One region of the Bradyrhizobium sp. STM 3566 genome, then DNA from elsewhere that is predicted to be linked to it. Evidence: predicted binding sites of a transcription regulator. Region 1 holds the regulator's gene; each other region holds the start of a gene.
What was found. Region 1 encodes LexA, which represses DNA repair genes until DNA is damaged. Its sites were predicted from a motif close to TGTTCNNNNTGTGTTCNG; they were not measured.
Positions count from the first base shown of each region.

Region 1 (10,452 bases):
GCGCCGCACTCGCAAGGGCCCTCTCCTGGATGCGCGGCCGGGCTTGGCGCCGGCTCCCGGACCGCCCTCGCGGCCACACAATGCAGGCCGGACGGATGATTTTTTCATCGGTGCGTCCCCAGATAAGTAGGAGAGGGGAGGTGAGCATTATGCGCATCCAACATTGGCAAGACGCTGCCAGCCTGTTGGTGGGCGTATGGCTGGTCCTGTCGTCCCCTATCCTTGGTTTATCCGGGGCGGCTGTCTGGATCACCATCGCGCTTGGGCTCGGCGTCATGCTGTTTGCCGTAGAGGCCTTTGTCATCCCGTCCTACCTGGAAGAGTGGGGCGAAATGCTGCTGGGACTGGCGCTGGTGCTGGTGCCTTGGACCATTGGCTATGACCAGGTAGCAGCCACGGCGAGCAGCGTATTGTCGGGCCTGCTGGTGATCTTGCTCAGTGGCTGGGAGCTGATGACCGATCGTGACTTCAGCGCCTGGTGGCACGATCGCTGGCATCACCCGGCCGGCTGACAAAGAGCAATCGGCCAAACTCGCCGCCGACCGCTATCGGCTGGCGGCCGGAGGCGAGGCTCGATTTGAGCACGCCAGGGACAACGCCTTGGCGCGACGGGGATTCCAATGGCCGTCGTCGCGCTGAAAGGCCGATGCGGCCATTGTGCAGGCCGTGCGGATCCTGCACCTAGACCTGCACAAGACCATTCCGTCACGATGCGGTTCTGGGCTCGATCGGCTGCCAGATGCTGATCTTGCGCGTCTCCGGCATCAGGAACAGCGCGAGCAGGAAGCATACCGCGGGGACCGCGATCGGGTAGATCAACGCGTAGCCGATGCTCCCGGTCGCCGCGAATGCCGCCGACGTGATGAACGGCACCAATCCACCACCCCAGCCGTTGCCGATGTGGTATGGCACCGATACCGACGTATACCGGATCCTGCCCGGAAAGAATTCCGCCAGGAACGCGCCGACCGGCCCATAGACCATCCCAACGTAGCAAACGAGGATGAAGATGATGAAGATCGCGGTCGGATAGTTGACGTTGCCGGGCTGCGTGACTGCTCCCAGCCATAGATACAGCGGATAGTACGTGATTGCGGCCAGCAGCATGCCGCCCAGGATTACCGGCTTGCGGCCGATCTGATCCGACAGCCAGCCGAAGAAAATCAGGCTCGGTGTGGCAATCAGCAGCGCGGCTCCCACGATATAGGCGGAGGTCAGCGGATCCAGCTTCGAGACCTGCTGAAGGAAGTACAGCGCCCAGAACTGACCGCTGTACCAGACCACCCCTTGCCCGATCAGGACCACGATTGCGATCCCGATGAATTTGATGTTCGAACTGAGGAAGGCCTCCCTCCACGGATTCGTCGTCATCTGGCCGCGGGCCCTGATTTCCTGGAAGATCGGCGTCTCCTGGAGCTGGAGCCGAATGTAGATTGCGATGGCCACAAGCAGGAAGGACACCAGGAACGGAACGCGCCACGCCCATTCGTCGAACGCCTGATTGCCGAACCAGGTCCGTGTCAGGATGATCACGGCCAGGGACACGACGATGCCGAGAGTCGGAGAGGTCTGCAGCCAGCCGGTGTAGTAGCCGCGCTTGTCGTCCGGAACATGCTCTGCGACATAGGTGATGGCGCCGCCATATTCGCCGCCCAAGCACAGACCCTGAATCATGCGCAGACCGAACAAAAGGAACGCCGCCGTCAGACCGATGGACTGGTAGGTCGGGATCAACCCGATTGCTCCCGTACCCAGTCCCATTCCGCTCAGCGTGATGAGGAACGTATATTTTCGCCCGACGCGGTCGCCCATCCATCCAAAGAGGAAAGCTCCCAACGGACGGATCAGGAATCCTGCAGTGAACAGCGCGATCGTGCTGAGGAGGGCTGCAACCGGGTGGGACTGCTCGAAGAACTTGACCGACAGAACTGCGGCCAGGCTGCCGAAGATATAGAAATCATACCATTCGATGACGTTTCCCACCGACGCAGCAACAATCACGCGGCGAAAATCGCTCGGTACTTGAATTGCCATGTGCTGCTCCTGTCAAATTCAAACGCTACTCTCGGCGCTTTTCAGCGTCCTTCGCTCGCGCGCTACGCTTGGTGCGCGACGCCACAGGCGAGAATTGCGAGTTGCGTCGGCAGCGCCAAATCTCAGGGAGGCTTGAGCCACCCGAGAAAGAGCTCCAGCGGTCGCTTCGTTACCGCGAGCTATCACAACCTGCCCGTATTGCCGGGGAGGCGGAGACGCAGTGTAGTCCCGCCGGGGCTGGCGTCTTATGAGACTTTCGGCTCAATCGACCGAACCGGGGCTGCCCAAGTCCTGCAAGTCCTGAGATGGAACGGGGTCGCCAACCGCGCTCGGCGATTTTGTCACGAACGAACGGAAAGGCCTCTCAGGCGTTGTGTGGGTCCAACGAGGATCCCGCCATGCAGAACATCGCAGAGCATATGGAAGTGATCGGCGCCGACGGCGTCCATGTCGGCACGGTCGACCGCGTCGAGGGCAATCGCATCAAGCTGACTAGGAAGGACAGTGGGGAAGGCAGCCACAAGGGGCACCATCACTTCATCGACAAGGGGCTCGTTGCCGATGTCGAAGGCAATAAGGTCCGGCTGTCCGCCAAGGCGTCGGTGGCCGTGACCATGGAAGAGGAAAAGTAGGGCCCGCCCGACTTCGTTCCTGATCTGTACCGCTATTCGCGCAGCCGCACGTTCCGGTAGCCTCCGCACCCGTCGCGTATCGTAAGGTGCAGGGGAATGGCGGAGCCGGGGCGGCCAGTACGCTCCCAGGGAGTTGCGGGGACGTGGCCGGTCGGCCGCGCCGCACCGGCTGGCGGCTTTGCGCCGGCGGGCTTTGGCGTCTGGCCGGCTAGCGTCGCAACGTTGCGCGAATGGGCCCGCGCCGAGGCCGGGCCTGGTCGGCTGTTGCCGTGGGTGCCGGTCGCCTTCGGCGGCGGCATCGCGCTTTATTTCGCCGCAGATCATGAGCCGGTGCCGTGGGTGGTCGTCGCGACCGCGGCCGTTCTCGCGCTTGGCGCCGTGCTGCTGCGGCGGAGCCGGTTGTTTGCGCCCGCGATCGTGATCGCGGCGGTCGCCGCCGGCTTTGCCACGGCGACCTGGAAGACGGCGCGCATCGCCCACATCGTTTTGGCCAAGCCGCTCTATTCGGTGTCGCTGTCGGGCTTTGTGGAAGCACGCGACATCCGCGAGCGCACCGATCGCTTCGTACTGCGTGTCAGCGCGATGGAGGCGCAACGCAGCGACGTGAAGCTCGAGCGCGTCCGCCTCTCGGTGCGCAAGGGCACGGCGCCTGAAGTCGGCAGCTTCGTGCAATTGAAGGCGCGGCTGTTGCCGCCGATCTCGCCGGTGCGACCTGGCAGCTATGATTTCTCGCGCGATATGTTCTTCCAGGGCATTGGTGCCTCCGGTTTCGTGATGGGCGCGATCACGGCTTCGGTGCCGCCGGATGCCGGCGGCTTGCGGCTGCGCTACGCCGCCTTCATGCAGGGCCTGCGCGATGCGATCGACGCGCGCATCCGCTCAACGCTCGAAGGCGACAACCGCGCGATTGCGACCGCGCTGCTCACGGGACGGCGCGATGCGATCAGCACGCCCGTCAACGACGCCATGTTCATCTCGGGGCTCGGCCATGTGCTGTCGATCTCCGGCTATCACATGGCGGTCGTCGCCGGCGTCGTCTTCTTCGCAGTGCGCGCGCTGCTGGCGCTGATCCCGGGAATGGCGGCCGGCTTCGCCATCAAGAAATGGTCGGCGGCCGCTGCGCTGGCGGCGGCAGCGTTCTACCTGCTGCTGTCAGGCGCGGAGGTCGCGACACAGAGATCGTTCTTCATGACCGCGGTGGTGTTGATCGCCGTGATGGTCGATCGCCGCGCCATCACCTTCCGAACCCTCGCTGTGGCCGCGCTGATCGTGCTCGCGGTCGCGCCCGAAGCGCTGGTGCATCCCAGCTTCCAGATGTCCTTCGTCGCGACGCTCGGGCTGGTGGCGCTGGTGCAGATCGGCATGCCGAACCTGCTTGCATCGCCCGATCATTCGACGACAGCGCGCATCGCGCTGTGGGGCGGCCGCGAGATCGCGATGCTGTTGCTGGCTTCGTTGATCGCGGGGCTTGCGACCACGCCCTATGCCGCTTTCCACTTCCATCGCGTGACGCCATACGGCGTGCTCGCCAATCTCGGCGCGATGCCGGTGGTCTCGGCGCTGGTGATGCCGGCGGGGCTTTTAGGGTTGCTCGCGGCGCCCTTCGGCCTCGACGGCGTGTTCTGGTGGCTGATGGGGATCGGCATTGACTGGATGGTCGCGGTCTCGCGCTGGGTGGCGGCCCTACCGGGCGCAGTTGGCCGCATTCCGGCGTTCGGAATCGCGCCGTTGATCGCGGCCAGCCTCGGGATCATCGTGATGGGCCTGTTGCGCACGCCCTTGCGCTTGTCCGGCGCCCTGGTGCTGCTGGTAGCGATCCTCTGGGGACTGTCGGTGCGGCAGCCCGATATCCTGATTGCCGGGGATGGCGCGAGCGTCGCGGTCCGGGGCGGCGACGGGCGTTTGCATGTGATCCGCGCGAGCAAGGATGGCTTTCTGCTGAGGGAATGGTTAGCCGCCGATGCCGATCCGCGCGATGCCGCCAACGCCTCGTTGGCGAGCGGTGTGTCATGTGACGAGTCCGGCTGCGTGGCGCCGCTTGCGGACGGGCGGCTGGTCGCGCTTTCTCTGCGCATCGACGCGCTGGCTGATGATTGCAGCCGCGCTGCGTTGGTGGTGACGGCGCGGCCCGCGCCGCCCGATTGCGCAGCGATGGTGGTCGATCGGTCGCGCCTTGCCAGTCAGGGCGCGCTGGCTCTGACGCAAAACGGAGAGGGTTTCTCGGTGCAGGTGGTGAGGGCGAGAGGCGCAAGCCGCCCTTGGCTGCCGGCCGGCGCCGGCGAGGGGGATTTCGACGGCAGCCTTGCGCCGAAGACGGCCGTGCCCCGCAATCGGGACGCAACGCCATCGGAGGCCGACTTGCAGGCTGACGATTGAGGATCGATGCGGAGGAGGCGCGGGATTCTGCAGGACGCAAACCATACCATCTCGCCGGCCTCAGCCGGCGATGGCATTTCAAGTTCTGGCCCTCGACAAATCGGCCGGGGGCGCGCCGACGATCAGCCGATCGGCAGGCGTGTGATCGTGGACCTCGTCTCGGCGACGATCTGCGGCTTGTGCTCGCGCTCGCCAACCGGCTGGGTCACCGGCAGTTGCAGCACGGTCGCGCGCTGGCCTTCGACGAGCTGCGTCACCAGCACGTACTTGCCGTCGGGAAATTCGATCGCGTCATGATGGCGATCGGGAATGTGCGGATCGATCTTGCCGAACTTGCCGACGCGGGAGTTGACGGTGCGCGTCCAGATCCAGCGGTTGTCGTAACGAACGTTGTCGGCGAAAGCGAGCTCCGTTCCCGGCAGCAGGCAGACCGCGACGGAGAGATCGGCTTCAGAGGCGAAGCCGCGTGTCGAGGTGCCGCGGAAGGTTGTCGTGACGATCGTCTCGCCGACTTCGGCAGGGCGCGTCGCGACGGCATGCAGGCTATAGTCACACATCGGGTGCTCCTCATGCGAAGATAGCAAGCCGCACCTCTCTTGGAGGCGCAGGCCTCTATCAGGGTGAAGCATACAACGTTCTGCTCGGTTGTGGGCAAATCTGCGGCTGGGCTTCGCGAGCCGCGATCACATTATCTTTCCCGGATTCGATAGGAACAAAGCCGACGCCTGTGCATTCGAACGGCGCCAATGTCAGCGCCCCGCGGGTGCTGACCGGCTCGCTTATTGCCGGCTCGATTGCGGAGAGCTGCGCATCACATTCCGCGCGTCGCGAATTCGTACTGGCTCGATTGCTTGCGCACATGGCGGTGCGACTGTGTGGCAATGGCCTGCGACGCTGATGCTGCGATCAGCGCTGCAATGATTGTCCATGAAACATCTGGCGGGTGGCGTCTCCTCGAAGCTGTGGCCGCGAAGCGATGTTGCTTCGTGCGGCGTGCCGAGGATCTCGCACCGGAAAAAGGACCGGATAGTCTGAGCAGAACCGGAAAGACCATCCAGCCAGAGCGGAAAATGATCCGCTCCAAGAGGTGTCCAACGACCGCAGACCGCTCAGTACTTCCGGTAGAGCCCGATCAGCTTGCCCTGAATCTTCACGCGGTTCGGCGGAAGAATGCGGACCTCGTAGGCGGCATTGGCTGGCTCGAGTGCGATCGAGGCGCCGCGGCGGCGGAAGCGCTTGAGCGTGGCCTCCTCGTCATCGATCAGCGCCACCACGATGTCGCCGGTATCGGCGCTCTCGTTGCGCTGGATCAGCGCCATGTCGCCATCGAGGATGCCGGCCTCGACCATCGAATCGCCGCGCACTTCGAGAGCGTAGTGCTCGCCCGCGCCGAGCATGTCGGGCGGTACGCTGATGGTGTGGCTGCGGGTCTGCAACGCCTCGATCGGCGTGCCGGCCGCGATGCGGCCCATCACGGGCACCGCGACGGGACGCTCGCCCTCGTCAACAGGCGGGCTGGAGCTCGCGCGCACCTTGCCGAGATTGCCCTCGATGACGCTCGGCGTGAAGCCGCGGCGATTGCCGGCAGCGGCCTGGAGTTCGGGCAGCTTGATCACCTCGATGGCGCGGGCGCGGTTGGGCAGGCGGCGGATGAAGCCGCGCTCCTCGAGCGCAGTGATCAGGCGATGAATGCCTGACTTCGAGCGCAGGTCGAGCGCATCCTTCATCTCGTCGAAAGACGGCGGCACGCCGCTTTCCTTCAGACGTTCGCTGATGAACCGCAGAAGCTCGTATTGTTTGCGCGTCAACATCTCGACCAAAGTCCCCCGGTTGATGTCGTTCGATTCCGAGACGATGAATTCAGCGATAAGCCGCTACATCCTCGAAACAAATCATGAACGGACACTATATGTTCGATATGTGTTCCGCAACTGCTTAATTTACGGTGAACGGGGCAAATCTCGCGGAATGCGTGTGCCGTGCAGCTCAGACGGGGAGCCGCAGCACCTCGCAAGGCGTGCCGGCCTCGGCCTTCGGCGCGAACGGCGCGCGTACGAGAAGTACCTGTGCCGCAGCGAGATTCGCAAGCAGAGAGGAGTCCTGATGGCGGACGGGAAGGGCGACGAGCGTGCCGTCGCCGCGCAGTTCCAGTCGCGCACGCAGATAATCCTCGCGCTGGTCATTGGCCCCGAGATCGCGGCCCAGCACGGCGCATTCGCGGCGATGATGAATCACCGAACGGCCTGACAGGGCGCGAATCAGCGGCACCATGAACAGGAAGGCGCACACGTATGATGACACGGGATTGCCGGGCAGGCCGATCACGCGCATGGCGCCGAGCCGTCCGTGCATCATCGGCTTGCCGGGCCGAATCGCGATCTTCCAGAACGCCATCGAGATGCCTTCGCCCTTCAGCGCCTGCTGAACCAGATCGTGATCACCGACCGATGCGCCACCGGTCGTGATCAGGATGTCGGCGCCGCTCTCGCGAGCGCGGCGGATGCCGGCGGAAGTGGCCTCCAGCGTGTCGGCGGCAACGCCGAGATCGATGGTCTCGGCGCCCTCGCTGCGGGCGAGCGCGTGCAGGGCATAGCCATTGGAATAGACGATCTGGCCGCGACCGGGCGCGGTGCCCGGCATCACCAGCTCATCGCCGGTGGCAAGGATCGCGACCCTCGGACGGCGGCAGACGGCGAGCTGCGGATGATTCATCGCAGCGGCGAGCGCGAGATCGCGCTCGGTGAGACGGGTTCCTTTGCGCAGCAGCACGTCGCCCTCGCGGAAGTCGACGCCGGCGGGACGAATGTGCCGTCCGGGAATCGCGGCTTCCTTGATCATGATGTGCTTGCCGTCGGCGACCGTGTCCTCCTGGATCACGACCGCATCGGCGCCGTCGGGAATAACGCCGCCGGTAAAGATCCGCACCGCTTCGCCGACGCCGACCGTTCCCGCGAACGGACGGCCCGCTGCGGCTTCGCCGATCACCGCCAGTCTGGAATCGATCGTTGCCGCGTCTGCCGCGCGCACGGCATAGCCGTCCATCGCCGACATCGCTTCCGGCGGCTGCGTGCGCCGCGCCGCGACGTCCCGCGCGAGCACGCGATGGTAGGCGGTGTCGAGGGCGACCGTCTCCTCGGCCAGCGGCTCTGTGCCTGCGAGCACGGCGGCAAGCGCGTCGGATACCGGCATCAGGGCCACGGCGAACTCCCGCAACAAATCGAACAAATCGAAGGACTCGGTCGGCAAAGTTCTAGCCGAGCGGAGGGGCTGAAGCAAAAGACCTCCTCAACCCGGCGAAAAGCCACACTTCCTTTCCGCACTGGCTGTCGATGACAAAACTGCTCGAAAAGGCACTTCAAGCCGTGCGGCGGCTTCCTGCGGATAGCCAGGACGAGATTGCGTGTTCGATATTGGCTTTGATCCTGACGTCGAAGCCCCGTTCCGCCGCTTCGAGCGAAGAGGCGCAGGTTCACGGAACGCGCGACCCACGATCTGATTAGCATTGCCGATTATGTTAGGGAGCACAGCCCGTAAGGCGCGTTGCGATCCTTGAATCGCTTCAACCGGCTGGACGAAAAGGCTGGCGAAATCGTCATTCTCACGATTCAGCATCCCGCACGGGAACGCGAGCACTCGGATGCCTAAGGTGGCTCAAGTCCGCCGCGGCATGATCCGGAAGGCGAGGCAGACCGGCACGAGGACGGCCATGGCGAGCACGAGAAGGACGAGCGCCACGGCCAGCATCGGTCAACGCTCCGTCGGATCGTCCGGACTGACGTCCGCGACGTCGGGCGCCCTGGGACCTTGATCCTTGTCGGGCAGCGGATCGGCCTGGGATTTCAGGTCGGCGGCCTTGCTGATCAGCTTGGCGGAGAGGTCAGAATCCGAGGTGGTTCTGGCGAATTCGAGCAGGAGCGAGGCTTGCTTGGTGAGATAGGTCTTGCCCAGCACGTCGATCAGTCCAATGTAGAAGTCCCAACGGACTCATGAGTCCGATGGGTGGTATTCCGTTCCCGGAACTCTGTATAAAAATGCACAAAGTGATTGGGTTCCTCATCGCGTGCAATTTAGTTTCGGGAACTGAGCACGAACCGGGCCTCCCGCGGCTCAGATACCCAGCGCTTTCAATGCGTTTCCGACGTCACGCGGCGAGGTGACATGCACGGTCTTCAAGCCGCGCGCCCGCGCTCCCTCGACGTTCTCGGCGAGGTCGTCGAAAAAGACAATGCGATCCGCCGGCACCCCGATCGCCGCCACGACGTGATCGAAAGCCTCCGCGTCCGGTTTGCGCAGTCCGATGCTGGACGACAAATACAGCTCGCGGAAATGGCCGAGCAGGCCGGCGTATTCTTTCGAGAAATAGTCCACATGCGGCCGATTGGTGTTGGAGAAGGCGTAGAGCGGCATCTGCTTCGCCGCGCGCGGCAGCAGCTCGGCGATATCTGGCATCTCACCGGCGAAGATCGCGTTCCAGCCTTCCAGGAACTGCGCGTCCGAGATGCCGATTCCGAGCGAGGCACGCAGCGAGGCGAAATAGTCCGCGTCGCTGATCTTGCCCATCTCGTGCAGCCGGTAGGCCTCGTCACGCACATAGCGCGCGACGATGGCCTCGGGCCGGCAGCCCGCATGTCCCGCCCAGCAGGCGATCGCCTTGGAGAAGTCGATGTCGAGCACCACGCGCCCGAGGTCGAACAGCAGCGCATCGGCGCTGCCGGGAGAGAGTGATGTCATTGCGTCCTTTTCACTTCAATATCGGCAACTCAGTAGCGATAGGGCTCATGGTCGAACAGCGGGAACGCGCTGAACACGCCGGGTGCGTTGGTGGCGGTCGCCGGATGCAGGCAGGATTTATCGATCTCGGCGAATGAGGTGGCGCCCAAGAGGCCAAGGCAGCGCAGCGCCTCGTCCTCCAGCAGCTCCAGCATTCGCGCGACGCCGCCTTCGCCGGCGGCCGCCAGCGCCCAGCACTGCAGCCGGCCGATGCCGACGAGGTCCGCGCCCGCCGCGATTGCCTTGACGATGTCGGTGCCGCGGCAAAAGCCGCCGTCGACCATGATCTTGGCGCGGCCCTTCACGGCATCGACGATCTCCGGCAGCACATGCATGGCGCCACGGCCGTGGTCGAGCTGGCGGCCGCCATGGTTCGAGACGTAGATCCATTCGACACCGTGCTCGAGCGCGATCTGCGCGTCCTCGGCGGTGGCGATGCCCTTCAGGATCAGAGGGATCTTGAACTTGTCCTTGATCATCTTGACGGTCCGCCACTCCAAGCCCTTCTGGAAATCGCCTCCGGTGGCGCGCAGGCGGCTCTCGCGCACATAGCGCTTGGCGATGTCACGTTCGCGACGGCTGTAATGCGCGGTGTCGACGGTCAGGCAGAAGGCGGCATAAGCGTTCTTTTCGGCCCGGC
Region 1 is NZ_CP120692.1:3,528,819-3,539,270, forward strand. Features, by position in the region: gene P6U27_RS16955 (SPW repeat protein) at 150-512, shown strand; gene P6U27_RS16960 (MFS transporter) at 706-2,034, opposite strand; gene P6U27_RS16965 (DUF2171 domain-containing protein) at 2,433-2,666, shown strand; gene P6U27_RS16970 (ComEC/Rec2 family competence protein) at 2,763-5,042, shown strand; gene P6U27_RS16975 (hypothetical protein) at 5,165-5,599, opposite strand; gene lexA (transcriptional repressor LexA) at 6,152-6,853, opposite strand; gene glp (gephyrin-like molybdotransferase Glp) at 7,029-8,240, opposite strand; gene P6U27_RS16990 (hypothetical protein) at 8,790-8,993, opposite strand; gene P6U27_RS16995 (HAD family phosphatase) at 9,150-9,773, opposite strand; gene P6U27_RS17000 (alpha-hydroxy acid oxidase) at 9,803-10,452, opposite strand, start outside.

Region 2 (10,452 bases), 2.2 Mb from region 1:
GGCGGCGAGCATGCCGGTGCCCATCGCGTTGTGCACGCCCTTGATGCGCGGCACGTTGACGAACCCGGCCGCGCAACCGATCAGCGCGCCCCCGGGGAAGCTCAGCTTCGGCACCGACTGATAGCCGCCCTCGGTGATGGCGCGCGCGCCATAAGCGAGCCGCTTGGCGCCTTCGAAGGTGCCGCGGATCGAGGGATGGGTCTTGAAGCGCTGGAATTCGTCGAACGGGGACAGATAGGGATCGTCGTAATTGAGGTGCACGACGAAGCCAACAGCGACGAGATTGTCGTCGTAATGGTACAGGAACGAGCCGCCGCCGGTCTTCATGTCGAGCGGCCAGCCGAACGAATGCTGGATCAAGCCCTTCTGGTGCTTGGCGGGATCGATCTGCCAAACCTCCTTGAGGCCGATGCCGAATTTTGGCGGCTCAGCCTTGGCGTCGAGTGCGAATTTGTTGATGAGCTGCTTGGTCAGGCTGCCTCGGGCGCCTTCGGCAAACAGCGTGTACTTGCCGAGCAATTCCATACCGCGGGTAAAGGAATCCTTCGGCTTGCCGTCGCGGCCGATTCCCATGTCGCCGGTGGCGATGCCCCTGACCTTGCCCCCCTCGTCGTAGAGCACCTCGGCCGCGGCAAAGCCCGGATAGATCTCGACGCCGAGCGCCTCGGCCTTGCGCGCCAGCCAGCGGCAGACATTGCCGAGCGAGCCGATATAGCAGTGATGATTGTCCATCAGCGGCGGCATCATGAAATTCGGCAGCTTGATCGCGCCGCCGCCCGTCATCCAGTAGAAGCGGTCGTCCTTGACCTGCGTCTTCAGCGGGCAGTCGGCATCCTCCCGCCAGTCCGGAATGAGCTTGTCGAGTCCGGCCGGGTCGATCACCGCGCCCGAGAGAATATGTGCGCCGACCTCGGAGCCCTTCTCCACCACGACCACATTGAGATCGGCATTGAGTTGCTTCAGCCGGATCGCGGCCGACAGACCCGAGGGGCCGGCGCCGACAATGACGACGTCGAATTCCATGGATTCGCGCGGGGGAAGTTCTTCGGTGCTCATCTGATCTCAGCCCTTGAGACGGTCCTCGGTCGTTTGCGCCCTCTTGTTTCCGATTTTTCCGGGTAGGACAACCTCGGAATCGCGTTCCGCCGGGATGCAAGGCCATCCAAGGTGATATAAAAGTCAGACTTTCCCATGATCCCCGAACCCGCACCCACCGTCCGAGAGCTGCTCGCCTTCTATCTGGAGGCCGGTGTCGACTGCGCGCTTGCGGAGGAACCGATAGACCGCCTGGCGGAAATCGACGCTCCGCCACCTTCCGCGCGCACGGCACCGCTCGAGGCGCCGCGGCCGGTCGCCGCGCCCGCGGTCATACGTGGTGAAGCCGCGCCTGCACCGGACGTCGCCATCGCCTCGGCGCGTGAGGCCGCGCGCACCGCCCCGACGCTGGAGGCATTGCGCGAGTTGATGCAAACTTTCGAGGGCTGCGCGCTGAAGCACACCGCGACACGGCTGGTGTTCGCCGACGGCAATCCCAAGGCGCGCATTATGTTCGTCGGCGAGGCGCCAGGGCGCGACGAGGACATCGAGGGACTGCCCTTCGTCGGGCGCAGCGGCAAGCTGCTCGATCTGATGATGGGGGCCATAGGGCTCAACCGCACCACAGCCTACATCGCCAACGTCATTCCCTGGCGGCCGCCCGGCAACCGCACGCCGACGCCGCAGGAGACGCAGATCTGCCTGCCCTTCATCCAGCGCCAGATCGAGCTGGTGAACCCGGATGTGCTGGTGACGCTCGGCAATCCCTCGACCCAGACGCTGCTGGGAACGCGCGAAGGCATCATGCGCACCCGCGGGCGCTGGTTCGATTATGACACCGGCGCACGCACCATCCGCGCGCTGCCGACCTTCCATCCGGCCTATCTGTTGCGCTCGCCGTCATACAAGCGGCTGGCCTGGCAGGATTTGCGCGCAGTCGCGAAGGTGCTGTCGGGATAGCGAGGGGCAGAACGCTCTCTCCCCGTCATTGCGAGCGCAGCGAAGCAAATCCAGAATCTTTCCGGAGAGAGACTCTGGATTGCTCACATGGGGATTTGGTGTGTCAAGGCGGTTTGTTCAGCTCTTTGTTCGATTGCAGGCCAGCTCTTCGTCCCGACCGTGGAGCACGTAGGATGGCGCGCGCAGATCGAGTCAAGGTCGGCCCGTAGGGCCGTCGCGAAGCGACTTGGCCTTGACTCGAGCGAGCACGCCATCAGGCTTTGGCAGTCGGGGCAGCGGGCGGATAACTCCTTTTCGTCAGGCGATCCAAGGGTCGAGCCGGTTTTTGCAATCTGGTTTGCTTGCCAGATCAAACTCACATTCGGTCGCCGCGCGGCGGCGGCTGCACCAACATTCCGCTTGCGGCGGGCAGGCTCGAGAGGACGAGACCATTCTTCGTTACGGCGTTTGAAGCCATGCAATCCATCGGTTCGTCCACCCGGATCGGCCGAGGCTGATCAATCTCGGCGGATTGGCTTTGAGGCTGAGGAGCGTGGTGTCAGGCGGCGGCCTTTATCTCGGCTCCCTCGATCACCACGCCCGCGGTCACGTACTTCCAGAGGGCCACGAGCAGCTTGCGCGCGAGCGCCACGATCGCGCGCTTGCGGCCGCGTTGGCTGTGCACCTTGAACCACTGGGTCAAAGCCGATTGAGGCTGGTGGCGTACCCAGAGCCAGGCGAGCTGGATCATCGTGGTTCTCAGGCGCGGATTGCCAGCCTTCGACACGCCTTGCTCGCGCTCGATGCCGCCACTGCGCCATGGCGTGGCTGCAAGGCCGGCATAGGATGCAATCTGGCGGCGGTTGGCGAACTGCCGGTAAAAGGCCTCCGACCAGAGAACGGCCGTGAAGTTCGGGCCCAGGCTCTTCAGTTCGAGCAGCATTGCCACCGGGTTCGATACGGTCTTCTCCCCCGCCGCCTTGCTCGCGGCCAGCAACGCATCCTGCTCGCGCTCCACCGCCGTGATCTGGTCGAGCAGCAGTTCGAGCCGGTCGAGTTCGCGGCTGATCTGCGCCTTCAGATGCGCCAGCAAGGCGCGCCCGTCGCCCGTCCGCAAGGCCTCCAGCCGCTTCCGCCGGTCTCGCCGCAGCGGCGCGTAGTCGAAGATCCCTTGCGCGAACAGAAGACCCTTGATCCGGTTCACATGCTCGATCCGCTCCGCGATCAAGGTCTCTCGCTCGCGGCACAGCCTACGGCGGTCCTCCTCTGCCGGAGAGGGCGCAACGACCATGGCGCAGACCCGTACCTCGCCGCGCTTGTAGGCCAGCAGCGTCCGCAACAGCGTCTCGCCATCCAGCCGGTCCGTCTTGGCCCGCCGGCGCCGGCGCGGCGTCGCAATCGAGGCCGGATCGACTACGTGGCTCTCGATGCCTTCCTGCTGCAGGGCGCGGTGAAGCCAGAACCCGTCCAGCCCCGCCTCCTGGATCGTGATGATCGGATAGCTCTCACCCGTTCGCGCCTGCGCCTTGCGCTTCAGCTCCGCAAACAGCTTCAACAGTTCCGAAAGGTCGCCGGCCTTCATGCTGCGTTTGGACATCTTCTCGCCCTTGCAGGGCGACAGCGAAGTGACCAGCCATGTCGAACGGCTCAGTTCCAATGACACAAAAATTGCGCCAAACTGCGTGCGGATAGCGGCCAGTCCGTCGGAAGGATGATCGAGCAACATCGTCGTCTCCAGGTTGAATGGATTCAGCAACCCTCAGTCTGGCCTCAGACCTGGTCGCTATCCACTCCCCATGGAATCTTCGTCGCAAGGGCTCCGCGCAATGACGGCGGAGAGAGCACCTCACGTCCCCTTCGGCCGCACGATGGCCCAGCCGATGCGCAGCAGCGGCTGGCGGCCCGTCACCAGCCATTCGAAGGCGCGCGGGACTTCAGGCACGATGCCGGGGAAGCGCTTGAGGATGTCCGGCGGCGGGGTTCCGGCGGTATCGGAGGCGCGCCAGACCACGACGCCGCCAGTTTCGCTGAACTTGGACCGATTCATCCACGGCGTGCGTGCCGGATCGGCGTCGATGAAGAGATGCGGCCGGCCGGAATGCAGTGCGATCAGGCTGGCGAGCTGGGGCTCGCCGGCGACGGCACGCAAGCGATGGTTGGTGCGGCGGGCAAAGCTCTCGTCGAAGAAGTCTGAGATCGCACGCGCCGGCATCGAGGTCGCAATCTCGTTGGCACCGGTCCAGGGCACGAACAGCACGGCGAGCACCACACCGGCGGCGGGTGCGACGACGGCGGCAGCCCAGACCATGCGCAGCATCCGCGCGCGGCGCATCGCGATGAGATCGCCGGCCGCGACGACCGCGGCGAGCCCCGACATGACCAGCACGACACCGGCGCCGCCGACGACGGAGTCGAGCCCCATCAAGCCGGAGATCAGCACCGCGCCGAGTGGCAGAGCCAGCGCGAAGAAGTAGACGAAGCTGCGCGCGAGCGGCTCGACCGGTGGGCGATAGATGATCGGCGGCTCCTCGCCCTTGTCGGCGAACAGCCCGGTATTGAGAAAGGTCAGCGCCGGAATCGTCGCCGCCCCGAGCACCAATCCTCCGAGCAGCCAGGCCACATGCAGGGCGCGGGCGTTGAGCTCGGTGACTTGCGGCAAGGCCGGCAGCGTCAACGTCTCGGCGCGCATCAGCCAGACCGCATAGGGTAGCGCCAGCACGGCGACGACGATCAGTGCAAACAGCGGATCGAGCCCGCGCAGCGTCCTGCGCCCGGCTGCGGTCGAGATCGCGAAGATGATGATCAGCAGGAGGAGAAAGATCGCCGCAGGCGTCGTCAGCAGCAAGAGTCCCGCTTCGATCGACCAGGCGAACCAGGCATTGCCGCGGCGCTGGCCGATGATCTGCCAGGAGTGCAGCAGCAATAGCGCCCAGAGCGGCCGCGCCAGGACCAGCGGCCCGAAGTCGAGCGCGGACGAGGAGAACGCCAGCGCGGTCATGGTCAGGAGCACGGCGAGCACCGCGTGCTGGGAGCCGACCACGGCGCGAGACAGATGAAAGAGCGCGATGAAGGTCGCGATCTCGCACACCTCGGCAAGCACATAGACGCCGAACATATGACCGCCGGCCGCGCGATAGGCGATGTCGGCGAGCCAGACCGGCAGCGGCGGGCCGAGGTCGGTGCCGACCTGGTACTCGCGGCCGAAGGCCAGCAGCGTCGCAAGAGTGCCGGGCGGGCTGCGGTAGAACACCAGCGCCACGAACAGCCACATCGCCGCCTGAAGCAGCACGGCGATCCATACGATCAGCCGCGGCCGGGCGCGAATGAGCTCGATGACCAGGGAGGTAAACCGCATGCAACGTCCGAATGATGCAGCCAGTCCAGCCGGCCCTATTCGCTCACATTCGATTTGATAATGGGCGCTGCGCGTCGTGGCAACTTTGGTGTGCTCGTCATGCCCGGGCTTATCCCGCCTGCGCGGTCGAAGCCGGCGCGGCGAAGGCCCGAAGATCCACACGCGGATGGCCGGATCAAGCCGGGCCATGACGGATGAGGGTGCGGCGGGGCCGTCGTCCTAGAGAGTTGCCGATCCGTCGATCTCAATTTGCGCGTCCATCTGTACCTCGACCTCGGTCACCGAGAACAAGTCCCGCTCCGGCGCGACGGTCCAAGGCATGTGCTTGGCGCGGGCGGCGGCGACGGGGGCGAAGAAGCTGCGGTGATGGATGGACGGGCCGAAACGGTCGAGCGCCTCGAGATGTTCGGGGACGGCATAGCCCTTGTGCTGCTCGAAGCCGTAGCCGGGGCAGTCCTGCGCCAGCGCGCACATCAGCCGGTCGCGGGTAACCTTGGCGACAATGGATGCCGCGGCGATCGACAGCACGATGCCGTCGCCGCCGATCACCGCCTCGCAATCGCATTCCGTGTCGAGCCGGTCGCGGCCGTCGACGAAGACGTGCCTGGGCGTCTCGGGCAGTGCCACCACGGCGCGCTTCAGCGCCCATAACGAGGCGCGCAGGATGTTGTCGCGGTCGATGCGCGCGGGCGAGGCGACGACAACCGAGACCTGCGCGGTGGCGCAGATCTTGTCGAACAGTTTTTCGCGCTCCTCGGCGGTCAGGCGCTTGGAATCATCGATGCCGCGCGGAATGCGGTCGGGATCGAGAATCACCGCCGCCGCCACCACGGGGCCGGCGAGCGGGCCGCGGCCGGCCTCGTCGCAACCGGCGACCGGCCAGACGCCGCGCTTGATCAACGCGCGCTCGCGACGAAAGCTGGGGGGAGCAATGGCAATGATACCTTTCTTGCCGGCAGCAACCTGCGGAGCGCCAGCCGCAGGCGTCTTGACCGCCTTGTCAGGCGCGGCCTTCTTCGCGGCCTGCTTCTTGGGCGCGTCTTTGGCTGGATTCTTGGCGGACTTGTCCCGAATCATGGCCGGGATCGTGCGCAAGGGGCTTCGCCAGCGCAACCTGGAACCCAGGATAATTCCCGTTATTCAGGCTGGCCGCCCCTATTCCGCCAGATGCACCCGTCGGTCCTCGCCCACCTCGATGCCAGGCGCGACCACGACCTCCCAGACATGGCCGTCGGGATCAGCAAAATAGCCGCAATAGCCACCGTAATCGGTCTCGTGCGCCGCCTTCAGCAAGGCGGCTCCCTTCCCGATGGCGAAGGCCAGCACCTGATCGACCTCCCCGCGCGTCGCGCAATTCCAGGCGAGCGTGGTGCCACGAAAGGTCGTGGGCCTCGGCCGGTCAGGCACCGATGCGTCGGCCGCGAGCCGATCCCAATGATAAAGCGCGAGCACCGGACCTCCGGTGTCGTAGAAGGCGACCGCCTCGCCGGTCGCCTTCAGGCGGCGCGAGAAGCCGAGTGCGTCGTAAAACGCGATACTCGCGCGGATGTCGCTGACACCCAACGTAATGACGGTCAGTCGTGGCACCGGCACGGCGAGTTCCTTAACCACGCTATGCCTCTTCCGTTTGTCCGGTCAGAACAGGCTGAGCTGGTCGCCGTTCCGCTTCGGCCGCGCAAAGTGGTCCGTCGTCAGCTTGGAGCGCCGCTTGTTGAGGCCGAGTCTGTCGCAGGCGATCTCGAAGCGGCGGCCGATGGTCCAGGCCATCGGGCCGGTGCCCTTCATCCGCTCGCCCCATTTCGCATCGTAGTCGCGTCCGCCGCGCATGTCGCGGATCAGGGTGAAGACGTGGCGGTAGCGGTCCGGATAGTTCGCCATCAGCCATTCGCGGAAGAGATCGCGGACCTCCAGCGGCAACCGCAGCAGCACGTACGAGGCCTCCTTGACGCCGGCGTGGGCGGCGGCATCGAGGATTCGTTCGATCTCGGAATCGTTCAGCGCCGGAATCACGGGCGCAACCATCACCGTGGTGGGAATGCCGGCATCAGAGAGCTGCTTCAGCGCCTCCAGCCGCCTCGGTGGTGTCGAGGCCCGCGGCTCCATGGTGCGCGCCAGCTTCGGGTCGAGCGAGGTGACGGATATCGCGACCTTGGCGAGGTTGCGCTTGGCCATCCGCGCGAGAATGTCGATGTCGCGCACGACCAGCGCCGACTTGGTGACGATGCCGACCGGATGGCTAGCGCGTTCCAGCACCTCGAGGATGCCGCGCATGATCTTTCGCTCGCGTTCGATCGGCTGATAGGGATCGGTGTTGGTGCCGATCGCGATCATCCGCGGCTCGTAGCCGGGTGCGGCGAGCTCCTTCTCCAGCAGCGAAGGTGCCTCAGGCTTCGCGAACAGTTTTGACTCGAAGTCCAGCCCCGGCGAGAGGCCGAGATAGGCATGTGTCGGCCTCGCGAAGCAATAGACACAGCCATGCTCGCAGCCGCGATACGGATTGATCGAGCGGTCGAAGCCGATGTCGGGGGAGTCGTTCCGGGTGATGACCTTGCGCGAGGTGTCGACACCGACCGTGGTCCTGAACGGCGGCAGCTCTTCCAGGCTCTGCCAGCCGTCATCGAAAGCGACGCGCGCCTCGGCCTCGTAGCGGCCGGTGGCATTGGATTGTGCTCCCCGCCCTCGCCGGCGCGCGCGGTCGATGGCGACGCCAAGCTCGGGGAAATCTGAAGGCGCACCCGCCGGCTCGGAGGGCGCCGCGACCGGCGGGTGCTTGAGGGCACGAGAGGATGCTCGACTCATGAGCCCAACATAGCACGCAAACGGAACAAATCAAGAACAAGAACAAAAAACGCGAAAACAACCCCCGCCACCCAAATTTCGGGCGCGCGCCTTTGACATCACGCAACACGCCGGTCGCGACGATTTCGTTTGATCCCGCACAGGGATCGATCGCGCCGGAACAAAGTTGGTGACGATCGCTGGGTGAAAGCCGACAGGAACATGACAATTCAACAAAAAACGGCCGCCGCGAGCGGCGACCTCGGTCTGCTCGATCGCTATTGGCGCGCCGCCAACTACCTCTCCGTCGGGCAGATCTACCTGCTCGATAATCCGCTGCTGCGCGAGCCGTTACGACCCGAGCACATCAAGCCGCGTTTGCTCGGCCATTGGGGCACGACGCCCGGCCTGAACTTCATCTACGCCCATCTCAACCGCGTCATCCGCGCGCTGGACCTCAACGTGATCTATGTCTGCGGTCCCGGCCATGGTGGACCGGGCATGGTCGCCAACACCTACCTCGAAGGCAGCTACAGCGAGATCTATCCCGACATCGCGCGTGACACCGACGGATTGCGCAAGCTGTTCAGGCAGTTCTCCTTCCCCGGCGGCATTCCGAGCCATGCGGCGCCGGAGACGCCGGGCTCGATCCACGAAGGCGGCGAACTCGGCTACGCGCTGGTGCACGCCTATGGCGCGGCATTCGACAACCCTGACTTGATCGTCGCCTGCGTCGTCGGCGACGGCGAGGCGGAAACCGGCCCGTTAGCTGCGTCCTGGCATTCGAACAAGTTCCTGAACCCGGCCCATGACGGCGCGGTGCTGCCGATCCTGCATCTCAACGGCTACAAGATCGCAAATCCGACCGTGCTCGGGCGGATGCAAGATGGGGAGATCCGCGATCTCTTCCATGGGTTCGGCCATGAGCCGCTGTTCGTTGCGGGCGATGATCCCAAATTGATGCACCACGCCATGGCGGATGCGCTCGATGTCGCGCTCGCCAGTATCCGCTCGATCCAGCAGCACGCCCGTGACGGGCGCACGAGCGTCGGGCGGCCGCGCTGGCCGATGATCGTGCTGCGCAGCCCGAAAGGCTGGACTGGCCCGAAGGAAGTCGACGGCAAGAAGGTCGAGGGTTTTTGGCGCGCGCATCAAGTGCCCGTCGCGAGCTGCCGCGAGAACCCGGCGCACCTCAAGCTGCTCGAACACTGGATGCGCAGCTATGAGCCCGAAAAGCTGTTCGACGCGAACGGCGCGCTCATTCCCGAGCTCCAGGCGCTCGCGCCCGAAGGCGTCAGGCGCATGGGCGCCAATCCACATGCCAATGGCGGCCTCCTGAAGAAAGAGCTGAAGCTGCCCGACTTTCGCAGCTTCGCAATCGAGGTGCCGCAGCCCGGCGGCACCGTGGCGGAAGCGACGCGCGAGCTCGGCAAATTCCTGCGCGACGTCATTCGCCTCAATGCGCAACAACGCAATTTCCGCATCGCGGGCCCGGACGAGACGGCGTCGAACCGGTTAGACGCCGTGTTCGAAGCGACCGAACGCGTCTGGATGGAACCGATCGAGCCTTACGACGTGCATCTCGCGCAGGATGGGCGCGTGATGGAAGTCTTGAGCGAGCATCTCTGCCAGGGCTGGCTGGAAGGCTATCTGCTGACCGGACGGCACGGCTTCTTCTCCTGCTACGAAGCCTTCATCCACATCGTGGATTCCATGTTCAACCAGCATGCCAAATGGCTGAAGGTTACGCGCGACCTGCCGTGGCGGCGCCCGATCGCCTCGCTCAACTATCTTCTGACCTCGCATGTCTGGCGGCAGGACCATAACGGCTTCAGCCATCAGGACCCCGGTTTCGTCGACCTTGTCGCCAACAAGAAGTCCGACATCGTCCGCATCTACTTCCCGCCGGATGCCAACACGCTGCTGTGGATCGCCGACCATTGCCTGCGCACCTACAACCGCATCAACGTGATCGTCGCCGGCAAGCAGCCGGCGCCGCAATGGCTGTCGATGCAGGACGCGGCGACACACTGCGATGCCGGCATCGGCATCTGGACCTGGGCCGGAACGGAGGACGAAAAGGAGGAGCCCGACGTGGTGATGGCCTGCGCCGGCGACGTGCCGACATTGGAGACGCTCGCCGCCGTCGATCTCTTGCGCAAGGCACTGCCGGATCTGAAGATCCGCGTCGTCAACGTCGTCGACCTCATGACGCTGCAACCCAAGGAGCAGCATCCGCACGGCCTGTCCGACCGCGACTTCGACAGCCTGTTCACGCGCGACAAGCCGGTGATCTTCGCCTATCACGGCTACCCTCATCTCATTCACCGGCTGACCTATAACCG
Region 2 is NZ_CP120692.1:5,709,265-5,719,716, forward strand. Features, by position in the region: gene P6U27_RS27645 (electron transfer flavoprotein-ubiquinone oxidoreductase) at 1-1,056, opposite strand, end outside; gene P6U27_RS27650 (uracil-DNA glycosylase family protein) at 1,192-1,995, shown strand; gene P6U27_RS27655 (IS110 family transposase) at 2,534-3,700, opposite strand; gene P6U27_RS27660 (glycosyltransferase family 39 protein) at 3,821-5,329, opposite strand; gene P6U27_RS27665 (ribonuclease HII) at 5,549-6,406, opposite strand; gene P6U27_RS27670 (VOC family protein) at 6,485-6,940, opposite strand; gene P6U27_RS27675 (PA0069 family radical SAM protein) at 6,965-8,128, opposite strand; gene P6U27_RS27680 (phosphoketolase) at 8,330-10,452, shown strand, end outside.
Region 2: P6U27_RS27675 (PA0069 family radical SAM protein) is a predicted target of LexA. The motif match lies at 8,150-8,167, and genes of this name have one in related genera.

Region 3 (10,452 bases), 2.2 Mb from region 1:
GAATCCAGAATCCTTCTCGTTCGGGTCGCAACCTGGCGTTTCCTGGCCGTGCGTGATGTCCAGGGGCCTGCGAATTTCAGGGCGAGTGTGGACAGGGCAGCGCAACGGCTCGCGGCCATCGAAAAGAGCCCGCAGGCGGCGGAGTTGCGCGCCACGCTCACGCCGGTGAAGACCTCGCTCGGAATCTACAAATCGGCATTCGAGACGACGTCCGCCGCGATGCTTCAAGCCGACGAGATCTACCACAAGAACCTCGCGCCCCTCATCGTCGACAGTATCGGCAAGCTCAAGGCCGCGGAAACGACCCTGAAGAAGGACTACCGGGACTCGCGCAACAATGCCGAAGCCGTGATCGCCAGCACGACGACCGTTCAGGAGATCGCCGGCGGGCTCGCCATCTTGTTCGGTGGCATCGTCGCCTTCCTGATCGGCCGCAGCATCGTCGGTCCCCTGACCTCGATGACGCACGCGATGGGGCGGCTTGCCGGCGGCAATCTCGAGGCCGAGATTCCCGGCCGCGGCAGGGCTGACGAGGTCGGCGACATGGCCAAGGCGATCCAGGTGTTCAAGGACAACATGATCGAGACCGAGCGCATGCGCGCCGAGCAGGCCGAGCTCGAGGCGCTGCAGGCCGAGAGTCGCAAGAAAGACATGGTCCGGCTTGCCGATCAGTTCGAGCAGGCGGTCGGTGAGATCGTGAACACGGTATCGTCGGCATCGAGCGAGCTCGAAGCCTCCGCAGGCACCTTGACCACGACCGCCGCGCGGGCCCAGGACCTCTCGACGGAGGTCGCCAGCGCGTCGCAGGAGGCTTCGGCCAATGTGCAGGCGGTCGCCTCGGCGACCGAGGAGCTCTCCTCCTCGGTATCCGAGATTGCCCGTCAGGTGCAGGAATCCGCCCGCATCGCCACCGAGGCCGTCGGTCAGGCGAGCAGGACCAACGAGCGCGTCGGCGCGCTCTCCAAGGCCGCCGCCCGGATCGGTGACGTGGTCGAGCTCATCAGCACCATCGCCGGCCAGACCAACCTCTTGGCGCTGAACGCCACGATCGAGGCGGCGCGTGCGGGCGAAGCCGGCCGCGGCTTTGCGGTGGTCGCTTCCGAGGTCAAGGCGCTCGCTGAGCAGACTGCGAAGGCCACCGGCGAGATCGCCCAGCAGGTCTCCAGCATCCAGGCCGCGACGGAGGAGTCGGTCGGCTCGATCAGGGAGATCAGCGGCACCATCGAGCGGCTGTCGGAGATTTCGTCCACGGTCGCCGCCGCCGTGGAGCAGCAGGGCGCGGCGACGCAGGAGATCTCCCGCAACGTCCAGCAGGCGGCCCAAGGCACGCAGCTCGTATCGTCCAACATCAGCGACGTGCAGCGCGGCGCCTCCGAGACCGGCTCGGCCTCCTCGCAGGTGCTGTCGGCGGCGCGCTCGCTCTCGGCCGACAGCAACCGCCTCAAGCTGGAAGTGGCCAAGTTCCTGAGTTCGGTCCACTCCGCCTGAAGTCTCAAACGCAAGAGGCCACGCGCATGCGCGTGGCCTCGAAGAGCGGCGCGCTCAAGCCACCTTGGTCGTCATGTGCTTGAACATGTTGCTGCGCGCTTCGTCGTCCATCTCGGCCTTGAAGGTGAACTTGTCCTTCAGGGCGATGGCGCGTGCCGCCGCCGGGCGTGCCGAAATCTCGTCGACGAGCCGCTTCACATTCGGGTATCGCGCAAAGGCGTCGTCGCCGAGCTTGAACGGCACCATCCGCGCCCAGCCCCACAATGCCATATCGACGATCGAATAGCTGTCGCCCACCATGTAGCGGCGGTCTTTGAGGTGACCGTCGAGAATCTTGTAATGGCGATCGGTCTCGTACTGGTAGCGGTTATGGGCGTAATCGTGGTTCTGGTCCTTCGGCGCAAAATGCTTGAAGTGCACGGCCTGGCCCGAATAGGGCCCGACGCCGGTGGCGATGAACATCAGCCAGGACAGCAATTCGGCGCGGTTCGTGGGCAGGAACTTGCCGGTCTTCTCGGCGAGATAAAGCAGGATGGCGTTCGAGTCGAACACGATGGTGCCGCCATCGTCGATCGCCGGCACCTTGCCGTTCGGGTTGATCTTGAGGAACTCCGGCGTGAACTGCTCGCCCTTGCGGGTGTCGACCGCGACCGGCTGAAACGGCAGGCCGGACTCTTCCAGATAGAGCGCGACCTTGGTCGGGTTCGGCGATCCGTTGAAATAGAATTTGAGCATCACACATCTCCTCGGTGTCTGTTGCCGCGTGCGCACGAGGCGTCGTTGGGCGGGCCTTGTCATGCCTGAGCCCGTTGCGGGAGAGCAACCGGCGAGTTTGCCGGGCGGTGTCTGCGCGTGGCGCAGATCAGGCGGCGTAACAGAGGCCGATTGCCGCCGTAATGACCATGGCCGTGCCCACGGCCTCCAGCCGCAGGCCGAGCCGCGCGGCGAGATGCATGTCGGAGGCCCGCGCCGCGCGCTCCGATCCGCGCGCGTAGCCGTGAACGATGACGTCATGGTTGAAATTGTCGTGCGCCTCGTTGCTGCTGGCGAGCCCGACGCAGATCACGAGCACGCCGAACAGCGCCAGACCGAAGAAACCGAGAAGCGCGATCAGGAACATCGGAAACATGCCGACCAGGAAGATCGGCAGCAGCGGCACCAGCAGCAATGTCTCGGACTGTCGTCGCATGGAGCCCAACCGGTCAGGACGGGGCTGATCGGGCGAATCTAGTCCTGGCAGGGGCGGCTTTCAACCATCCGCCGCCGTCATTCCGGGCCGCGCCTCTTGGCGCGAGCCGGGATCCATTGGGCCGGATGTGCTGTAGCAGGATGGATTCCGGGTTCGCGTTTTGCGCGCCCCGGAATGACGGAGGGAGGGCTACTCCGCCGCCATGCCGGCGCGGATCTCGGCACGCAGCTCGTCGATCAGCTTGAGACCCTTCTTGGTTTCGACGTGCCAGAAGGTCCAGCCGTTGCAGGCCTGCGCGCCTTGCGCGACCGCCCCGATGCGGTGGATCGAGCCGACCTTGTCGCCGAGCATGATGGCACCGTCGGCGCGCACCAGCGCGCCCAGCTTCTTCTTGGCGTCGAATAGTTTCGTGCCGGGCATGATCATGCCGCGCTCGATCAGCTCGGAGAACGCGACGCGCGGTGCCTCGCGCGCTGTCATGAACGGGGCAAGGCTTGCCTCAGGCAGCGGCTCCACCGCGGCGATGCGTGCTTCCGCGGCTTTCGCATAGGTCTTGTCGCGCTCGAAGCCGATATAGGAGCGGCCGAGGCGCTTGGCGACAGCGCCGGTGGTGCCGGTGCCGTTGAAGGGATCGATCACGAGATCGCCTGGCTTCGATGACGACAGCAGCACGCGTGCGAGCAGCCCTTCGGGCTTCTGCGTCGGATGCACCTTCTTGCCGTCGGCGCCCTTGAGGCGCTCCTCGCCGGTGCAGAGCGGGATCAGCCAGTCGGACCGCGCCTGCACGTCCTCGTTGGCGGCCTTCAGCGCCTCGTAGTTGAACGTGTAGCCCTTGGCCTTCTCGTCACGCGCGGCCCAGATCATCGTTTCGTGCGCGTTGGTGAAACGGCGGCCGCGGAAGTTCGGCATCGGATTGGTCTTGCGCCAGACGATGTCATTCAGGAGCCAGAAGCCGAGATCCTGCATGATCGCGCCGACGCGGAAGATGTTGTGATAGGAGCCGATCACCCAGATCGTCGCGGATGGCTTCATCGCGCGGCGGGCGGCAAGCAGCCAGGCGCGGGTGAAATTGTCATACGCAGCAAACGAATCGAACTTGTCCCAGTCGTCATTGACGGCATCGACATGGGATTCGTCGGGGCGCTTGAGATCGCCCTTGAGCTGGAGATTGTAGGGCGGGTCGGCGAACACCAGGTCGACGCTGCCTGCCTGAAGCTTCGACATCTCGGCGACGCAATCGCCGACGATGATGCGATGCGACGGAGACTCGAAATTTGTGCGGGGCGCCCTTGCAGACGCCCCGCGACGCGACTCTACCATGACTCAAGAACTCTGACTCAGGCGACGCTGTCGGCGACGCGGGACCAAACAACCGACTGACCGCTACATTGAAGCGGCAAAGTAAAAATCGACTTAACCCGCTACTTTTGTGAGCAGGCCGTGCATCGCCGCTTGTGCGCGTGTTGTCGCGCGCATGCGCCTTGTTTTACAGTGTATTTCGCGTTTGCTCGGCTCGCGGCCGCAAATTTCCCTCGGAAAAAATTGCTCGACCCTCGGAAAAAATTGCTGGCACCGACATGCTGTCGCACTAGGCAATTTTTGCCGGCCACGATATTGATAAACGCAACGGAAATTTTACGTGTGTGGCGCGTTGAGCTTTCGCACCATTGTGCGCCGTCGAAACTGAATCAGGGACCCCAGAGGAAAGGCCGCCATGCGCTACGATGACTTCCGCCGCAGCGACGACATCGAGGATCGTCGCGATGAGGGTGGTGGCTTTGGCGGCGGTGGAGGAGGCGGGTTCGGTCTGCCGATGGGCGGCGGCGGGCTCGGCATCGGCACCATCATCGTGCTCGGCCTGATCGGCTATGCCTTCGGCATCGACCCGCGCATCCTGATCGGCGGCGCCGAGATCCTCAGCGGCGGCGGCCATGCGCCGACCTACCAGACCGACCGTCAGGCGTCCTCGGGCAAGCGCGGCGCGCCGACCGACGAGATGGGCAGCATGATCTCCGGCATCCTCGGCGAGATCGACGACCGCTGGAGCGAGATCTTCCAGGCCAGCGGTCAGTCCTATACCGGTCCGAAGATCGTGCTGTTCCGCAACGCCACCAATGGTGGCCGCTGCGGCATGGCGCAGTCGGCGATGGGGCCGTTCTACTGTCCACCTGATCGCACCATCTTCCTCGACACTTCGTTCTTCCGCGAGGTCGAGACGCGCTTCCGCGGCTGCTCCGGCAAGTCGGCGTGCAATTTCACCACCGCCTACATCATCGCCCATGAGGCCGGCCATCACATCCAGAACCTGCTCGGCATCATTCCGCGCGTGACGCGGCTGCAGCAGCAGGCCGGCTCGAAGGCCGAGGCGAATGCGCTTCAGGTGAAGGTCGAGTTGCAGGCGGATTGTCTCTCCGGCGTGTGGGTCAATCGCGAGGCGAAGAAGCGTCCGAACTTCCTCGAGCCCGGCGACATCGACGCCGCGCTGACCACGGCGAGCGCGATCGGCGACGACACGCTGCAGCGCCAGGCCACGGGCCGCGTCGTGCCTGACTCCTTCACCCACGGCTCGGCGGCGCAGCGCAAGCAGTGGTTCATGACCGGCTACCAGCAGGGCACGGTCCAGGCTTGCAACACATTCGGTGCGGGAGCGTTGTAATTCTCGACACCTTGCCCCGGACGCAGCGCAGCGCTTCTTCAGCGGTGCGCTGCAGAGCCGGGGGCCCACAATGCCGGTCTCCCAAGTCTCCGAACTGGGCCCCGGCTCTGCGGCGCGGCGCTGATGCGCCGCACCTTGTCCGGGACACGAAAGACGCAACATGACCTCCATCGACGAAACAAAGCAGTTCATCCCGCTGAATATCGCGGTGCTCACCGTGTCCGACACGCGCGCGCTTGCGGATGACAAGTCCGGCCAGACCCTGGTCGACCGTCTCCTGGCTGCGGGCCATCATCTCGCCGCGCGCGAGATCGTCACCGACGACGTCGAGGCGATCCGTGCCGTCATCCGCCGCTGGATTGCCGATAGCGGCATTGACGTCGTCATCACCACCGGCGGCACCGGCTTTACGGGACGCGACGTGACGCCGGAGGCGATCGAGCCGCTGTTCGAGAAGCGCATGGACGGTTTCTCGATCGCGTTCCACATGCTGAGCCACGCCAAGATCGGGACGTCGACGATCCAGAGCCGTGCCACCGCCGGCGTTGCGGGCGCGACCTACATCTTCTGCCTGCCGGGTTCGCCCGGCGCCTGCCGCGACGGCTGGGACGGCATCCTCGCAGCCCAGCTCGACTACCGCACGCGCCCCTGCAATTTCGTCGAGATCATGCCGCGGCTGGACGAGCATTTGCGCCGCCCGAAGGCGCAAGGCGCGACGGTGTGATGATTGTTGCTTGAATGCTGAGCTAAAGCATGATCCGGAAAAGTGCGAAGCGGTTTTTCGGAAAGATCACGCGCAAACAATAACCCTGGAGCGCGATGACGATTCATCCAAATCTCATCGCGCTTTAGGTGCGGACCGCTTCCCTTCTGCGCTTGTGGGAGAAGGTGGCGCGAAGCGCCGGATGAGGGGTATCCATCCGCATCGGTGAGATATCCCTCACCCGAGCGAGCTTGTGTTTGCGAGTTGACATGCCCTCTCCCGCAAGGGGAAGAGGGCACAGCAACGCGCATCTCGCTCGCTGCGAGATCGTCAGAGATCCCGTTCCCACGTTTCCCCAATCAAATCTTGCCCGAAGCTGTGATGCGGCTCGGTCGCGACCAGGTTGAATCCCGCACTCTTGTAGATCCCGCGCGCGGCGACCAGGATGCTCTGCGTCCACAGAGTCATCTTGCTGTAGCCCCTCTCGCGGGCGCCCTGGATGCATTGCTCGACCAGTGCGCGGCCGACACCGAGTCCGCGTGCTTTCTTCTCCACCTGCAACAGGCGCAGCTTCGCAATCTCGTCCGTGGCCTTGACCAGAAAGATCGAGCCGATCGGCTCGCCTTCCATTTCCGCGATCCAGCAGTGCTCGCGCGCGGCGTCGTAGTTCTTGATGAACTGTGCGCAGATCTCGGCGACCAGCGCCTCGTAGCTGATGTCCCAGTTGTAGTCCGCGGCATAGGCGGCGCCTTGCCGTGAGATGACCCAGCCCATGTCGCCGACGCGATGGCTGCGCAGCACGAAAGCCGCGGGCCGGCTTCGACGCTGCCCCAGCACCGCCTCGATGGTTGCCATGGCCTGCGTGAGCCGCGTTGCATCGTCGGCCGAAAGCTGAGCCAGCATCGCAGCGACCTCGTTTTGCGAGCTCAGGTTCAGCTTGGCGAAAGCCTGGCGGCCCTTGGCGGTGAGGCTGAGCTGGTATTGCCTACGATCCGCGGCCAGGGGTGTTCGCGTGATCAGCCCTTTTTCGTCAAAGCTCTGGACGATGCGGCTGAGATAGCCGGGGTCGAGACCAAGCTCGTTTCCGATTTCTTTTGCCGCAAGGTCGTCGCGATGCGCCAGTTCATAAAGAACGCGCGCCTCGCTGAGCGAAAACGGGGTCTTGCCAAGGTGCTGGTCGAGCACGCCGAGCTTGCGGGTATAGAAGCGGTTGAAGGCGCGGACCGCTGCGATGTGGTCGTCGGAGACCTGTTCGGTCGATTTGGACAGCATGGGATCACCTCGATATTTGCCATTGTCAATTAATTATTTGACGTTGGCAAGTATCTCAGCCGACCATGACGATCCGACTGCGCAGCATGGTCCGGGACGACCGGCCGAGCCGCCGGAGCAGCCGCGCTTCGGAATGGCGGGCGTGGGGCGGGTAGCCGCCGATCCGGTCGTAATGCTCACGCGCGATCAACAGCCCTTGATCGCCGAGTGGACCGACGAGCTTGCGCGCCACGGCCCAGAGAATGTCGCGCAATGCGGTATTTGCGTAGGGCGAACGCGCATAGCGGAACACCGCCGCCCGATCCCGGCCGCTGGTGGCGACGGCCTGGATGAACTGGGTGGTCTCCTCGATCCAGCCGGTTTCCAGCACGGCGCCTGCAGGCAGGAACATGAGCCATGGCGATCGGGCCTGCCGTGCGCCGGCGGCGAGCGCGGCGCCTTGCGAAGATCCCTCGAACCCGATGAAACGGCAGCCCGCCACGTCGGCAACGCGCTCGATGACACCGTTGCGAGTGCCGTCGACCAGCAGAACCTCACGGATGACACCGGCGGCGGCGCCGGGGACCAGCGCGGCCAGGGTTGCGACCGCCGTCTGCTCGACACCGTCGGTCGGAATGATGACGCTCAGCATGATTGAGGCTTCAGGGTCGGCACTTCGGGAGAAGCGTAGCGTTCTAATGATGTTGTCATAAACCCGTAGCGTTGCCGAGTGCAACTTTCCGGCGGCGCTTCGGCATGCGATGGTAAACCCGCAGCCAGTCATCGCAGCCAAATGTGTCATGTGCGGGGTGGAAATATTGCCGAATGTTTCGGCACAAGCTGATTCCGGCGGTATTAAACCGAAGCTTCATGGCGAGATTCGCTGCGCGCGGGCAGTCGGTCCCTCTCAGAGGAGACTTCAGCTTGCAAGAAAGGGCGAATGAAGATGTGCGATCTCGGTCCCGGGAGAGGCCTCACATGAACGCCGATCAACCCGCCGTCAGCATGGTGCCAACGTCGCCGAAGCAGGGGACTGCGCCGACCTTGCGGATCCGCGCGCTGATGCTCGGCGAGCGCATCAATGCTTCCAGCCTGGAGATCGGCACGCTGGTGTCCTCGACGCCGGCCGCTTTCCGCGTCCATGCCGGCCTTGCCGCAATCTTCCGCTACGGCGTCGTGGTGCTGATCGGGCTGCTTCCGTCCGAGGAGAAGGTCCTCGTCGATAATCTGAAGTCGCGTGTGACCGGAGAGCTCAGCCCGTACGAGGAGGAGATCGCACAGGTGCAGCTCTGCAACGATGAGGCCGCCGAGACGATCCAGCCGGGCGGGCCGATCTGCCTCGCCAAATTCTCCGACGACCGGCTGCTGCTGGTCGCGGATGCGCTCGCCAAGAGCACGTCGCTGGCGCGCGACGAGCGCCGCGTCGCCGCGGTCTTCGACGTGATCGAGCCGTTCGCACGGGAGCTCGCCGAAGGCGGCCGCACGCCGCGCCGGCGCAAGGGCATTCTGCAATTGATCGGTAATGCACTGCTGGTGCAGCAGCGCGTCGCGGGCCGCGTCGCGGTCGCCGAGAAGCCCGACGTCCTCTGGGAGAAGCCAGAGCTCGATCGGCTCTATTCCCGTCTCGAGGACGAGTACGAGTTGAAGGAGCGCCTCGACACGCTCGAGCGCAAGCTCACCGCGGTGTCGGAGACCGCCAACGCACTGACCGACATCATCGACACCCAGCGCTCGCTCCGCCTGGAGATCGCGGTCGTGGTCCTGATCGTGATCGAGGTCGCGATCGGGTGTTTTCAGATATGGTCGGGGACTCATTAGTGCTCGATGAATTTATCCGCGAGCGAGATGCGCGTGACTGTGCCCTCGCCCCTTGTGGGAGAGGGCAGCGATACCAGGAGACACAAATTCGTTCGGGGTGAGGGGTCTGGCTCCGCGAACTCATTGCTTATGCGAACGCGGACAGAACGCTTCGCCCACCTGGAGTCGCCATCGCTCGCAGCACCCTTGCGCAGTGCCGTGCGATCGTCAGTTCCTCATTCGTTGGAACGACGAACACCTCGACGCTGCCATCGCCCCGGCTGATGCACTCGCGTGCGGCATCATTCGCAGCAGCATCGATGCGCACGCCCATCCAGGCGAGACACTCGCCGATCGCGCCGCGGATCTCCTTGGCATGCTCGCCGATGCCGCCGGTGAAGATCAGACCGTCCAGCCCTTCGAGCGTGGTCGACATCATCGCAATCCCCTGCGCCGCACGGAAGACGAAGAGATCGACCGCCTCTCGCGCCGCAGCCTCGCCGCTCGCCAGCAGCGTGCGCATGTCCGCGGAGGTGCCGGAGACGCCGAAGAGGCCTGACTCGTGATAGAGCAGGTGTTGGACCTCCTCGACCGACATGTTCTCGTGTTGCTGCAGATAGAGCAGCACGCCGGGATCGATCGTGCCGCAGCGCGTGCCCATCACGAGGCCGTCGAGCGGCGTCAGCCCCATCGTGGTGTCGACGCTGCGGCCATTGCGCAATGCGCAGAGGCTGGCGCCGTTGCCGAGATGCGCGATGACGATGCGCCTCGCCGTGAGCTCCGGCGCGATCTCGGCCAGGCGTCCTGCGACATATTCGAAAGACAGGCCGTGGAAGCCGTAACGCCTGACGCCACGCGCCTCGAAGCGCCTGGGAATGGCGAAGCGGCTCGCCGGCGGCGCGAGGCCGTGGTGGAAGGCGGTATCGAAACACGCGATCTGCGTCAGCCCGGGCCGGAGCGCCGCGAGCGTGCGGACTGGCGCAAGGCAGCGCGGCTGGTGCAGCGGGGCCAGCGGTGTCAACGCCTGCAGCTTCGCGGTGAGATCGTCCGTCAGGACGACAGGGCCTGAATCCGGCCCGCCGTGAACGATGCGATGGCCGACGGCACGGAGGCTGCGTTCGCCGAACCGGTCCTCGACGAAGGCGAGCACGTCGGCGAACAGATGACCGTCCTCGGCATCCGATGCGTCTCTCCGCGTCTCGACCAGGTCCTCCCCCGCGGCGCTCCTCACGATGAGCCGGGGTTTTGCCTCGTGTTCGTCGAGCTGGCCCTTGCACAGCAGGATGGGATCGGCCGCCGCAATCTCGAACAGGCCGAACTTGATGCTCGACGATCCCGAATTGAGGGCGAGGACCGTGTTCGACATGG
Region 3 is NZ_CP120692.1:5,720,009-5,730,460, reverse strand. Features, by position in the region: gene P6U27_RS27730 (methyl-accepting chemotaxis protein) at 1-1,488, shown strand, start outside; gene P6U27_RS27725 (glutathione S-transferase family protein) at 1,543-2,223, opposite strand; gene P6U27_RS27720 (hypothetical protein) at 2,351-2,677, opposite strand; gene P6U27_RS27715 (site-specific DNA-methyltransferase) at 2,867-3,997, opposite strand; gene P6U27_RS27710 (neutral zinc metallopeptidase) at 4,392-5,333, shown strand; gene moaB (molybdenum cofactor biosynthesis protein B) at 5,494-6,057, shown strand; gene P6U27_RS27700 (helix-turn-helix domain-containing GNAT family N-acetyltransferase) at 6,367-7,308, opposite strand; gene P6U27_RS27695 (glycosyl transferase) at 7,364-7,939, opposite strand; gene P6U27_RS27690 (RMD1 family protein) at 8,266-9,105, shown strand; gene P6U27_RS27685 (acetate/propionate family kinase) at 9,233-10,450, opposite strand.
Region 3: P6U27_RS27695 (glycosyl transferase) is a predicted target of LexA. The motif match lies at 7,979-7,996, and genes of this name have one in related genera.